2 regions of the Bacillus sp. HSf4 genome follow, and region 2 is predicted to be linked to the other one. Evidence: predicted binding sites of a transcription regulator. Region 2 holds the regulator's gene; the other holds the start of a gene.
The links. Region 2 encodes NrdR, which represses ribonucleotide reductase genes. Its sites were predicted from a motif close to AACACNATATATNGTGTT; they were not measured.
Positions count from the first base shown of each region.

Region 1 (7,142 bases), 1.1 Mb from region 2:
GCAAGCTCCTGATCATGAAGGCGCTCTCCAGGCTTCAACTGTAAATGGACGATTTCGCGTTTAAGCGCTTGGTAGACTTCTTCACGGAATGAAATCCGCTTAATCGGTTTAATGTTATTGTTCATCATAAAACCAATATATCGCATTTTGGTTTTATGTTCAATATAAAAAGAGGTTCGGCTGTAAAGCCGAACCTCTTATGCTTATACTAAAATATCAACAACAAACTGCGACCATGATTCCAGCCTGTCATAGACGCTTTTCTCTTTCAGATCTGACGCTTTCATCCAGCGGCCGGCAATCTGATCCTGTTCTTTCACTTCAACATGTGCGCCCTTTTTTAGCTCAAGCGCGGAGAGGATACCGATATGGACTTTGCCAACGCTGTTTTCATCATCGTTAATCAGTCCGAGCGTCACCATTTTTTCTTTATCTGCTTCCTGGATCAAAAGCTCTTCGTCAAGCTCCCGATCTGTATTCAGCTTCAAAATATCAGAAAAGCCAAGGCCGCTAGTAAAGTTCATATGTCCGCCGAAGCCGAGCGACAGCTTATTGTGAAGCCGCGCTTCCCCGCCGCCTTCAAGCCGTTCATAAACGAAGATTTCATCATCCCTTTTCATGACAACATAAGGGATCGGCTGTTTAAAGGCAGGGTTTTCCTCGGCGTCCCCCCTTCTCATCTCACTGAAATGACGTTCGATGTGCGCCATGATCTGTTCGATCGTTTTCCGATCACTATTTACACCTTGAAAGGTCAGCGTTTCCTTTGCAAATACTTCTTCCCGCGGCGCCACGAGAATCATTTCATCCATTTTCCCCATCGATCAAGTTCCTCCTCAAGATAAAAGAGCAGATCGATTCTGCTCTTGTTTTGCCATGCTATTTGTTTTTCAGCCGTTAGGCCGGCGGTGCGGACAGATGTTTCTTCCGCACCGTCCGTCTTAGTTTTCGTCAAAATAAAAGTCGTCGTCTTTCAGCGGTTCAACGGTTGCTTTTTTGTAGCCGTTCCCTTTCATGGAGAAGAAGTCGTGCGATTTCGTTTTCGTATTCAAGCCGTTCAAGACGATCGGGTTGATCTCTTCTTCTTCGAAATAGGCCTCAAAGCCAAGGTTCATCAGCGCCTTGTTTGCATTGTAGCGAATGAACTTTTTGACATCGTGTGACAGGCCGACCTGATCATACAAGTCTTCTGTATATTCAAGCTCGTTTTCATAAAGCTCTTTCAATAGATCGATCGCAAAGGCATATAGCTCTTCTTTCTTCTCCGGTGTCTGCTGATTGTAAATCTCCTGGGCGAGCAGACCGACATAAACGCCGTGAATCGCTTCATCCCGGAGGATCAGGTTGATGATTTCACCGCTCTGCATGAGCTTGCCTTGTCCGTAAAAATAAAGGGGATAGTAGAAGCCGCTGTAAAACAGGAAGCTTTCCAGATAGACCGACGCGACCATCGCCTTAAACAGCGATATTTTGTCGCCCCCGCGGATTTCTTCATAGATCCGGACAATCGTCCGCGCTTTCTTTTGCAGGTATTTATTTTGTTTCACCCATTCAAAGACTTCGTTGATCGTCTCTGTCGGGGCAAGGGTCATGAAAATGTTGGAATAGGACTTGGCGTGAACCGCGTTCTCCATCATCGCCATGAAGTTGAGCACCGCTTTGCGCTGGTGGCCTTCAACATGCTCTGCGACAAGAGGCATTCCGGTGTTGCCCTGCTCCGTATCGAGAAGGGTCAGCCCTGCGAGCACTTTCATGTATGTGTCCTGTTCGTTTTTGCCCAAGTACTTCCATGTGAGAAGATCGCCGTTTAAGGCGATTTCTTCCGGAAGCCAAAACTGCTTTACATTTTGGTTGTAAAACATCTGGGTAAAATCATCTTCATGCTTTGACCAGTTTGCTGCATCATATATTTTCGTCACTTTCGCATACTCTCCTTTAATCAAACGACACAAGAAAGGCAGCCTTCTTGCCCTGTATCCTTCGTTCTTGCATAGTAAAGTGTTTTGATTCCTTTATGATGGGCATAGAGGTCGATCCGGTTCAGATCGCGTGTCGTCATTGTATCTTTCAGGAACAATGTAAAGCTTATGCCTTGGTCAACGTGCTGCTGGATCGTTGCGATCATATCCACGACTCTAAACATGTCCATATCATACGCCTCTTTATAGAAGAACCAGTTGCTTGGCGCAAGGCCCGGCATCGGATAGTATGTTTTGGAATTGCCGTATGTTCTTTCTTCAATCCGCTCCATAATCGGCATCACGGATGCTGTGCTTGACTGCACATATGAAATAGATCCCGTCGGTGCGATGCACAATCTGTAGCTGTGGTACAGCCCGTGCTCTTTGACGTATTCTTTCAGCTGTTTCCAATCTTCTTTCGTCGGAATGTGCATGCCTTCAAATAGCTTGGCAATCTTCTCAAATTTAGGCGAGAAGTCTTGTGTGATGTACTTTTCAAAGTACTCTCCTGTCGCGTATGAAGAGCCTTCATACTGATAGAACGTCTCCCCTTTTTGCTCGGCGATCTCTGCGGACCGTTGTATGGAGTAGAAGTTCATCATCATAAAGAACGTATTGGCGAAGTCTCTCGCTTCTTCGCTTTCATAGGCGATACCGTTTTGCGCCAAATATCCGTGCAGGTTCATCGCTCCGAGGCCGATCGATTTCATCGCTTTGTTTGCCTTTCTGACAGCCGGCGCGTTTGTGATGTTTGTTGTTTCCGATACGTGCGTCAGCGAGTCGGTCGCAAGCTTCACCGTCTGCTCAAGCGATTTGTTTTTCATGACATTCAGGATGTTCAAAGAACCCAGGTTGCAGGAGATATCCAGACCGATTTCATCTTCCTCGCCGTAATCCGTATAGGATGATACTTGGGATGCCTGAAGGACCTCTGAGCAAAGGTTGGAAAATTTAACCTTGGACACATGGTTATTGGCATGCGCCTTATTGACGTTGTCCTGGAACATGATGTACGGATAACCGGATTCAGACCTTAACATCGCCAGCTTCTCAAGCATTTTGCGCGGGTTGATTTTTTCCTTTTTGACCCTCGGGTCTTCAACGAGGCGGTCGTACATTTCATTCATGTCCATTTCGTCCATATGCTCGCCGTATGCTTTATAAATGGTGTGCGGATAGAATACATATGCCGCTTTATCTTCCCTGGCAAGCTCGACGAATTTATCGGGAATCACCACCCCGATGGACAGTGTTTTCACCCTGACATCCTCATCGGCTGAGATTTTCTTTGTATCAAGAAAATCGTTGATATCGCGGTGGAAAATGTTTAAGTACGCCGCTCCGGAGCCTTGTCTCTGACCCATTTGGTCAGCGTAGCGGAACGCGTTGTCGAGAAGCTTCATTACGCCGACGACGCCTTTTGTCGCATTTTCAACGTCTTTGATCGCTTCGCCTTTCGCACGGAGCTTCGAAAGGTTTAGCGACACGCCTCCCCCCAGCTTTGAAAGCTGCATAGAAATATCAACGGCTCTGGAGATGTCGTTTAAGGAATCATTGACTTCCAAGAGGAAGCAGCTGACCAGCTCGCCGCGGCGTTTCCGTCCGGCATTGAGGAATGTCGGCGTGCTCGGCTGGTATTCCTGGTTGATCATCATTCTGACAAATTCCTTCGCCTTCTCCTTATCACCGTTTGCAAAAAATAAAGCAACGATGGAGATCCGGTCTTCGTAGCGCTCAAGAATTTTTTTCTTGTCATTCGTTTTCAGCGCATAGTCGTTGTAAAACTTAAAAGCGCTCATAAAGGACGGGAATCTGAATTTTTTTGCGTAAGCCTCTTTGAATACTTCTTTGATTTCTTCAAATGTGTACTGGCTTAAGAACACTTCTTCATAGTAGTCGTTCTCTATTAAGTAATCGATTTTTTCTTTCAGATCATGGAAAAATACCGTATTTTGGTTGATGTAGTCGACAAAATAACTATGTACAGCTTCTTTATCTTTATCAAACTGGAATTTCCCGTCTTTTTGAATCATGATCTCATTGTTTAACTGGATCCATTTTGGCACTTGATTTTGTGACAACTCTTTCTACCTCCCGAGTAAACAGTTCAACGTCTTTGGCCGTCCCGCTGAGCTCGAATTTGCAGAGAATCGGAACTTGATACTGTTTCGATATTTTTTCTGCGCTTCTTGCAAAATTATCTCCCCAAACTCTGTTTCCGCTTGCCGCCACACCCAATAAAAGGTGGGCGTTCTTCTCAAGAAACATCTCGGTTGTTTTCGGAACTTCCCCAAACCCTGTCGTGTACGTGATTAAAATAAACGGTTCGTCTAGATATTCCGCTGCAGCGACCTTCCGCTTATGATGAAAAGGCGTTTTTTCCACAAAGCGCTGAACGTTTCCCGTTTTTGAATCAAATACGATCTGAATCATCATTATCACGACCTATTAAAATTGTTTCAGAGTCTCTCAACTCGTCCTTACACAATATATAGTATACCATCATTCGAAAAAACACAATATATTGATACGCGAGTTGAAAAAGTTCACAATTCGCTTCAGCTCTGGGAGGCCTAAAGGCCAAAGAAATATGAGTAGAATGAGAGCCGTCGCTCACCCTACTCATGAAACCGAAATCTATCATAACACGAAAAAAATTGAGTTAGAAGACTAGACTTTTTCACTTATTTTTTGTAAGCGTCGCAACACTTGTTCTCACATACCTCTTTAATATCGGCTTCAATGCCGAGTTCCTTAAGGACGGATTGAACGGCGGTGAGGATCGAAGCTTCCCTGATAAGCTCTTTGCCATTTACGAGAATGCTTGTGCCGTATTCATAGCATGAATCATCTTCACATGTTTCTTCCCAGTGATTGATGACTATTTTAGGTTTCATTGTCAACTCATTCCTTTGCATTTGAAACTGATTTGGTTAAACAATACTTAGTTTAGCGATTGGACGCCGCTTTGTAAATTTGAAAGCACCGAGATTTTATTTTTGTTATGACCGAAACATCAAAAAGACCATGCCGGGCATGGTCTAAAGCGTGTCGACAAATCCCCCCGCATCGCTGTCAGACCTGCAAAGGTGTCGAGTCACGCTGAAAGATGACAAAGTCCTGAAGGAGTAAACCGTGTCAGGACTTTGTCAACAATCTCGGTCTAGTGTGGCCGAATCTCGCTATTCGAGTTCAAGCTGAACGTTTTTTTGCGGGGCGAATGTGGAAATGGCGTGTTTGTATATAAGCTGCTGCTTTCCTTCCGATTCAATCAATACGGTGAAGTTGTCAAATCCTTTTACTTGACCGCGCAGCTGAAATCCGTTGAGCAAAAAGACCGTGACAAATGTATTTTCTTTCCGAATCTGATTCAAAAACTGATCTTGAATATTTATCGATTTCATATTTCTGGTCCTCCTTGTTTCTCTATATCATATTGTTTCGATTAAAGTTCGAGCTTTCCTGCTATGCAACTGAAAATTTCCTGTTTTTTCTGCTCGATTTTGACAGGTGGCGTCATATCAAACCAGGAAACGTCCATTTTGTTCCTGAACCATGTCAGCTGCCGTTTGGCATAGCGCCTCGAGTTGCGTTTCAGCGTCTCCACCGCCTCCTCCAGCGATACCCTGCCTTCAAGATAGGCGTAAAGCTCTTTGTATCCGATCGCCTGAACAGACTGACAATCTCTCACGTTTTCACGGTAAAGCTGCTTTACCTCTTCCAAAAGCCCTTCATCCATCATCTGGTCGACACGCTTGTTGATTCTGTCATACAGCACCTCTCGATCCATCGTCAAACCGATGAGAGCGGTGTTGTACATCAGCTCTTTTTGCTGTCGCTCCATATGTTCAGACATGGTTTTTCCCGTCGTATGTAAAATTTCGAGCGCTCTGATGACCCTGCGCATGTTGTTCGGATGAATGGCCCTGGCCGCTTCGGAATCGCGTTCTTCGAGAAGGCTGTGGACATATCCGGCTCCCTTCTCCATATAGAGCGCCTCCATCTCCGTCCGAAACCCGGGGTCGCCCGCCTCTTCGGTAAATGAGTAGTCATACAGGACGGACTGGATATAAAGCCCGGTTCCTCCGACGATCATCGGCAGCTTCCCGCGCCTTTCGATTTCCGCCATTTTCTTTCTTACAATCTCTTGATATTCGGCGACGGAAAAGGATTCCGTCGGCTCTTTTATATCAAGAAGATGGTGCGGGATCCCGTTCATTTCCCAAGGTTTAATCTTCGCTGTGCCGATATCCATTCGTTTATAGATCTGCATCGAATCGCCGCTGATAATCTCGGCGTTTAGACTTTCAGCCAGCATGATGCTTAATTGTGTTTTTCCGACAGCGGTCGGTCCGATCAGAACGACGACCGGCGGCTTCTTTTTATTCAATCATGATCACTCTCTTTAAACAAGCTCCATCCATTATACCATTTTGCGTTCGAAAACACCCATTTCATTTTACCCGTTTTCTCGAAGTGGTAAACATTTCCTTATTCACCAGCCGAGCGGCTCATTTCCAACGATTTCTCTGGTGGCCCCTTTAAATGAATGTCTGTGCCTTCTCCTGACGCTGTCGCTTACGTAAACAACACCTCCGAATCGAATCGGCGGAGCGGCTGAGTAAGCCAAATAAGTGGTGTCTTCGATTTCATGGTAGTGCGTCCCGTCCGCCCGCGGAATCGCAGGTCCGGTAATGCCGTAGTATCTGTGGTAATGCTCGTTTTCAAATGATGTAATTCCTGAATAAAAATGAACGTGCCCATCTGTATTACTCCCGTTTGCAGGCTGTGAAAACCCTTCAATTAAATGGTAGTGGCCATTGGCTCTGGAAGTTCGCGCCATGTACGCATGGGCATGAGCTGGGGACTTTGCCCAATCTGACTGATACAGCGGCATCTATAGCTCACTCCTTTTTTGGCCGACTGCCCAGGCAAAAACGGCTGGGCAGAATACATTGATGTTAGTCAGGTTTCATTTTATTATAGGAGGGGTTTTTTTATGAATCATTTCGGCCACAATCCGGCGTTTTATGACGGAGATCAGCGAATCATCGGCAGACCTTTTTTTGGCAGACCTTTTTTCGGCGGGCCTTTCGGTCGCCCGTTTTTCGGACCGGGACCGTTTTTTGGAGGATTCTTGGGCGGCCTGACAGCTGGAGCGCTTCTCAGTCCGCTGGCATA
Region 1 covers NZ_CP120679.1:1,952,395-1,959,536, reverse strand. Annotated here, with positions in the region: gene P3X63_RS09995 (GntR family transcriptional regulator) at 1-128, opposite strand, end outside; gene P3X63_RS09990 (hypothetical protein) at 204-821, opposite strand; gene nrdF (class 1b ribonucleoside-diphosphate reductase subunit beta) at 942-1,919, opposite strand; gene nrdE (class 1b ribonucleoside-diphosphate reductase subunit alpha) at 1,940-4,042, opposite strand; gene nrdI (class Ib ribonucleoside-diphosphate reductase assembly flavoprotein NrdI) at 3,999-4,394, opposite strand; gene P3X63_RS09970 (hypothetical protein) at 4,646-4,858, opposite strand; gene hfq (RNA chaperone Hfq) at 5,144-5,365, opposite strand; gene miaA (tRNA (adenosine(37)-N6)-dimethylallyltransferase MiaA) at 5,407-6,351, opposite strand; gene P3X63_RS09955 (YmaF family protein) at 6,457-6,858, opposite strand; gene P3X63_RS09950 (hypothetical protein) at 6,961-7,142, shown strand, end outside.
Region 1: a site for NrdR is predicted at 4,443-4,460, ahead of nrdI (class Ib ribonucleoside-diphosphate reductase assembly flavoprotein NrdI). Genes of this name have one in related genera too.

Region 2 (7,142 bases):
TAAACGAGATCGTCCATCCGGAAGTGAGAAAAGCGATGATCAAACAACGCGATGACGCCGTTTCGGCCGGAGAACAATTTGTTGTTCTTGATATTCCGCTTTTATATGAAAGCGGGCTTGAACATTTGACAGACAAAGTGATCGTCGTCTGGGTCCCAAAAGAGCTTCAGCTAAAGCGGCTGATGAAAAGAAACAAGTTTAATGAAAAAGAGGCGCTTAGTCGAATTCAAGCCCAGCTTCCCCTTGATGAAAAAAAGAAAAAGGCCGACGCGGTCATAGATAACAGCGGCAGCCTGAAGGACACGGAAAAACAGCTTCAAGACCTTCTGGAGAGATGGTCAAAATGAGTGCGGGAAAACCGCACTCATTTTTTTGTTCAATATTGCTTGAACTGGCTGAAATTCGCGTAATACAATGCGGAATTTTGCGCACCTGCGTACCGTTCGGCAAAAGCTTTGGCATTACCCGCCTTCATCGTTCGATAGCTGTAATTGGATGAAGGTTTCCAGCTTGTCTCGGGTGATTTCTGCCCCTTTATCGCCGGGTATGACCCGACATCTTTAAACGCACCGTCTCCGTAATCATCCAATATGCCTTTCTCGTTGCCCGTGCCAAAGTAATTGGCTTCAGAATATATTTTGGCCAATGTCGTAATCGTGAAGCCGAGATGGAAATTGTTAATATAATTGTTTTTTACGTGAAAATAACCGTAACGCATCAACCCGGGCGCCCTGACGTAGAGATTCTCGAACCGATTGTGGCTGATCGTCATTCTCGGATATCCATTATAGATACTGTGGTACTGCTTGTCATCTTGAGGCCAGCCGAGAATCAGGCCGTACCTGTGGTCTGTGAACATGCTGTGAGACAGTGTGATGTAATCGGCTTTGGCGCCGACGTATAAGAGCTTGTCGAGATCGTGGCCGTTTGCCGAATAGCTGTGGCCCTGGAATGTAACATGGTCAATCCAGTAGTTTCGCGAATCTGTAATATAAACAGGGATGTCATTGTTTTCGTGAATCGATTGATCATGGGCAATGACCAGGTTTTTGAAAATGACGTTGCCAGACTCCGCTTTTGTTTTAAAGTAAACATTGTTCAGCTTATGTTTTTCAAACGAGCCGACAATCGTTTTATTGGCGCCCGCCGTCAATACCGTTTTGGCTGAAGCACCGATATTGCTGGAGACGACAACGGTGCGCGGTGTTGAATCTTCAATATTGGCCTTCAGTTCGCCCAGGTTGTTGACGTAGACGACTTTTCCGAGCAGCCCGCCGGTCGTGCCTGTTTTCTGCCTGCCGCTCGTTTCCTTCGCATAGCCGGCGAAACCTTCGAGCCCATCGCTTGGAAGCTTCCACTTTTGGAGGGAGCTTCCCGTATATTTGCCAAGCTTCACTCCGCTTCCGTCCCGTGTCAGTGCCAGGTTGTTGTTTTCTGCGCTGACGATTTTATACGTCATAAAATCCCCGTTCGCATCTTTGTCAGCCCCAATGATGTTCCACAACTCTTCCTTCCGTGAATTGTCATAGTAAACCACAGCGGGATTGTTGTCTGACAGGGCATAATGGGCGGGAATGATAATTTTGCCGTTATCCATGTTTCTGATTTTGAATTGTTTGCCGTCAGATGTATCAAGCCTCCACCTTTCTTCTTTTTCCCCGCTCGTTTGTTTCGTTGTAAGCGGCGCGTTGTCCTGATTCCCGGCGGGTGTGATGTTTAAGCCTGATGAGCTTTCCAGCCTGATCATCTGTTTCGGATAATCTTCGCTTGCCGCAGACGCGGCCTCTGTCCCTAATAAAAAAGAAATGCCAGCCGCAGCTAAAAAAGAAATGATGAAAGATGCGTTTTTGATCAGTTTCATGTTTGTCCTTCCTTGAAGACACTGCCTTCTGTCGTGTGAAAATTTAGCGCTGTTGGAAATTGTAGCACTTAAGATGTATTTGAAATATATGCTTTAAGGATGATTTTTTTTAGTCTTTTGTTCACTTTTTCACAACGATGCGTAAATTTGCTGTAAAAGGTATAAATGGTATGGCTAATTTAAAATAATGTGTTATACTTATTTTGAATAAAACATGATGTGGAATGACATAAAAAACAAGGGGTGTATGTTTAATGAAGGTGAAAGTTGCCATAAACGGATTCGGCCGCATCGGCAGAATGGTATTTAGAAAAGCGATGCTTGATGAACAGATTGACATTGCGGTGATCAATGCGAGCTATCCTGCGGAAACACTCGCTCATTTAATAAAGTATGACACAAATCACGGACGCTATGAACTGGATGTCAAAGCAGGGGAAGACCATTTGCTGGTCAACGGGAAAAAGGTCATGCTCACCAATCAAAGGGAACCGAAGCTTCTTCCGTGGGCCGATTATGGAATAGACATTGTCGTCGAGGCGACGGGCAAGTTTAATTCGAAGGAAAAAGCGGAAGCTCATCTTGAAGCGGGTGCAAAAAAGGTCATTTTAACGGCTCCCGGTAAAAATGAAGATATTACGATCGTGATGGGTGTGAATGAACACGAATTCGATGCGGAGCGCCACGCAATTATTTCAAATGCATCGTGTACAACAAACTGTCTTGCCCCTGTGGCAAAAGTGCTTGATGATGCATTCGGAATCGAAAACGGGCTTGTCACGACCGTTCACGCATTTACAAACGATCAAAAAAATATTGACAATCCGCACAAAGACTTGAGAAGGGCGCGCGCCTGCGGATCTTCGATCATTCCGACGACGACTGGCGCAGCGAAAGCGTTGTCTCTCGTCATGCCGCATTTAAAAGGAAGAATGCACGGATTGGCTTTGCGTGTTCCTGTTTCAAATGTTTCACTCGTTGACCTTGTCGCCGATGTAAAATGCGATGTATCGGCAGAGGATATCAATGAAGCGTTCCGCACGGCTGCGGCAGGCTCCATGTCCGGCATCATTGATGTATGCGATGAACCTCTCGTGTCAGCGGATTTTAACACAAATCCATATTCCGCCGTCATTGACAGCCTTTCAACAATGGTTCTTGAAAACAGAAAAATGAAAGTGCTTGCATGGTATGACAATGAATGGGGATACTCCTGCAGGGTCGTTGACCTTGTCAGATTTGTCGCTTCAAGAATGAAACATCCATCAGCTGTATAAAATAAAAGCATGGACGGATAAAAAAAACCCCTTAACCACCAATTGATAAAACCGCCTTGCAAAAAATATTCAAACAAAGTATACTATTTTTCGTGAACTTCTAGTTCGTGAGCGCTTCGGCATTACTTAAAGGGTTAGGACCTCTCCGGACTAACTTTCCCCCGTGGTAATTGACCGGTTCAGTTGCTTGGAAATTCACTTTTTTAATTCTTGTTAAGGGGGGTCCATGCTATGGAAACAATGGGGCGTCACGTCATCTCCGAGCTGTGGGGATGCGATTTTGATAAGCTGAATGACATGGATTTTATTGAGAAAACGTTTGTAAATGCGGCACTCAAATCAGGTGCTGAGGTCCGTGAGGTTGCTTTTCATAAGTTTGCTCCGCAAGGTGTAAGCGGGGTCGTGATCATTTCCGAATCTCACCTGACCATTCACAGTTTTCCTGAACACGGGTATGCCAGCATTGATGTTTATACTTGCGGAGATCTAGATCCGAACGTAGCTGCGGATTATATCGCAGAAGAGTTAAAAGCGGAAACAAGAGAGAACATTGAAATACCGAGAGGCATGGGGCCTGTTCAAATCAAACAGGCTAAAGCCAAAGCACAGGCACTTTAAAGGGAGCTGGATGAAAAAGCGGATATCGCTTGAACATCCGCTCCTTTTTCTTTCCCTTCATGATTTTTTCCTGCATTTTCAGGCTGTTTGATTTTCCCTTGGAAATGGACTGTTTTTTTAATAAAATATAGAGAAGAAAGGCAAAGGGGACAAAGGAAATGAGTGTTCTGCAAAAAATTCAGGGATTTTTTTCAACCCATGCCGAGACATCTGACCGCCATCCCGTCGACGAGCTGAAAAGCCGCTATTACAAAGCGACGGCAAAACAGGCGCTCGAAGCTGTTTTAGACACGCTGGAAGGGCTTGACGGCTGCACCGTGATCTCGGTGTCGGAGGAAAGAGGAGAAGTAAACGCGGAAGCCAAAAAACCGAGAAAGTCTTTTGTGGTCGCGACAGTCGTTTCCGTCCGTCCATTTGAAACAGCGGTCGATTTTAATGTATCGACGGAAACGTTTTTGCCGACCGATTTTGGCTCAAGCCGCGGCATGGTTTCAACGTTTTATAAGGAACTGGACCGAAAGCTGACCAAGGCAAAACCAAACAACTGAATAGGGAGCTGAAAAAATGAAATGTCCAGCATGTCAGCATAATGGGACGAGGGTTTTGGACTCCCGCCCGGTTGACGAAGGCAGATCCATTCGCAGAAGGCGCGAATGCGAATCATGCAATTATCGGTTTACGACATTTGAAAAAGTGGAAGAAATTCCGCTGATCGTCGTCAAAAAAGAAGGAATACGCGAAGAATTCAGCCGGGAGAAAATGCTCCGCGGCCTGATCAAAGCCTGTGAAAAAAGGCCTGTCGCTTTAAAAGAGCTTGAAGATATTTGTTTTGCAATTGAAAAAGAGCTTAGAAATCAAGGCGTCTCTGAAGTGAAAAGCGAAATGATCGGAGAAATGGTGATGGATCGTTTGGCGAAAATCGATGAGGTCGCATATGTCCGCTTTGCTTCAGTATATCGTCAGTTTAAAGATATCAACGTATTTATCGACGAGCTGAAAGATTTAATAAAGAAAGAACGGTAAAGAGCTGTAAATATATCCAGCTCTTTTCTCATGACAAAAACATCGGGAAAAGGTGTAAAATGAGGACAAGAAACAAAGTGGAAGGTTGACATAAAATATGAGTAATTATTGGAAAGATTTGCTTCCTGTCGATCCTTACATGGTCAAAAGCTATGGCATGCTTCAGGATTTAGACCGGCAAATTATCACGCTATTGTATCAGCCTTTAATCGGCTCCTTTTCACTCAGCTTGTTTTTTACGCTTTGGGGAGAGCTGGAACAAAACAGGGTATGGGGAAAAAGCTCGACCCACAGACAGCTGATGGGAGCGATGCAGGCCAATCTGAAGATGATTCACGCCGAAAAGGAAAAGCTTGAAGGAATCGGACTGTTAAAGACATATATGAAAGAAACAGATGAGGAACGTTTATTTATATATGAATTGATCCCGCCTTTAAGGCCGGATGAGTTTTTCCAGGACGGAATGCTGAATGTGTTCCTATACAACCGCGTCGGAAAGACGAGGTATCAGCAGCTGAAAGAATATTTCGTACATGCATCAGTCCCTGAAGATGCCCGTGACATTACCCGTTCGTTCAACGAAGTTTTTGCATCCGTTCAGCCGAATGAGTGGAAGATGTCAGAAGATATGGCCGAGGCGATGAAGCTTGGCGATGAACAGGAATTCATGAAAGAGGGAACAGGCCGGTCTGTCACAGTCACTGAAGATGAATTCGATTTTCAATTGTTTCTGGCCGGTTTATCGGAAACGCTTATACCGAGAAAAGCGCTGACAGATCAGGTAAAGGAAACGATAAAAAAACTGGCCTTTCTATACGGAATCGACCCGCTCGATATGCAGAACGTTGTCATGTCAGCCGTAGATGAGCATGATACCATTACATCGGAAGCGCTCAGAAAAGCGGCGAGCGACTGGTATCAAATCGAAAGAAACGGTTTGCTTCCTGAACTTGTTGACAAAGTGCAGCCTCTCAAGCTCCGTGAACATCCAAATGAACAGCCGTCCAACAATTCGAAGGAAGATCACTTAATCTCTCTGCTTGAACAAGTATCGCCAAGGAAGCTGCTTCAGGATATCGGGGGAGGCGCTGAGCCGTCGAAAGCCGATTTGAAAATCATAGAGGAAATCATGCTTGACCAAAAACTGGAGCCTGGCGTCATCAATGTTTTGATCTACTATGCGATGCTGAAAACCGATATGAAGCTTTCTAAAAACTACATTCAAAAAATCGCTTCCCACTGGGCCAGAAAAAAAGTGCGGACGGTAAGGGAAGCCATGCAGCTCGCCAAAGCAGAAAACCGCCAATATCTTGAGTGGGCGGAAGGCAAGAAAAAGCAGACCTCACGGAACAAAAAAGTCATCAGAGAGGAAAAACTGCCGGATTGGCTCAAGGAAAGCAAAGCTGAGGATTTGTCTGAGCCAACAATGCAGACTGCGGCAAGCATGGAAGATTTTGAACTGGAGAAGCAGAAGCTGCTTGAAGAAGTGAAGAAACTGAGGAAACATTCCGCCCTTTAACATGTGAGGTGAACGAATATGGAGCCGATTAAACGCGCACTCGAAGGTGTGACGAAAAGGCCTGACTTTAAGAAACGCCTGGAAGATATGAAAGAAAAGGTTCTCTCTGACAAAGATGTTCGGCAATTTATCGACCAGCATCAGGCTGTAGTGGATGATCGTATGATCGAGAGAAGCTTAAACAAGCTTTACGAGTATACACAGCAAAGCAAAGCCTGCGGGGACTGCCCAAGTTTAATGGAATGCAAAAACCTGATCCAGGGATACCATCCGAAGCTTGTGCTGAACGGGAAAACGATCGATGTCCAGTATGACACCTGTCCGGAAAAACGAAAAGCTGATGAAAGGGAGAGACAGCGGTCGCTCATCAAAAGCATCTATATTCAGGAGGATCTTCTGGATGCCACATTTGCCGACATTGACGGTGACGACCCGAGCCGGTTGAAGGTGATTCAGCTGGCGACTGAATTCTTTCATGACTACAACGAGACAGGAAAAGGAAAAGGAATTTATGTCCACGGGCAGTTCGGCGTTGGAAAAACCTTTATGCTGGCGGCCATCGCCAATGAACTTGCGGCAAAGGATCACCCGTCCATCCTTGTCTATGTTCCCGAATTTGTCAGGGAGCTGAAAAACGCAATTCACGATCAGTCATTGGAGGAAAAACTCGATATGGTCAAATCGACGCCGGTTCTCATGCTCGATGACATCGGAGCAGAATCGATGTCCAGCTGGGTCAGGGATGAAGTGTTCGGCACGATCCTTCAGCACAGAATGAGCCGGCAGCTGCCGACGTTCTTTTCATCAAATTTTGACCCGGACGAGCTGAAGCATCATTTCACAT
Region 2 covers NZ_CP120679.1:3,063,768-3,070,909, reverse strand. Annotated here, with positions in the region: gene coaE (dephospho-CoA kinase) at 1-347, shown strand, start outside; gene P3X63_RS15840 (pectate lyase family protein) at 377-1,861, opposite strand; gene P3X63_RS15835 (glyceraldehyde-3-phosphate dehydrogenase) at 2,116-3,138, shown strand; gene speD (adenosylmethionine decarboxylase) at 3,370-3,756, shown strand; gene P3X63_RS15825 (hypothetical protein) at 3,915-4,304, shown strand; gene nrdR (transcriptional regulator NrdR) at 4,321-4,779, shown strand; gene dnaB (replicative helicase loading/DNA remodeling protein DnaB) at 4,877-6,298, shown strand; gene dnaI (primosomal protein DnaI) at 6,317-7,142, shown strand, end outside.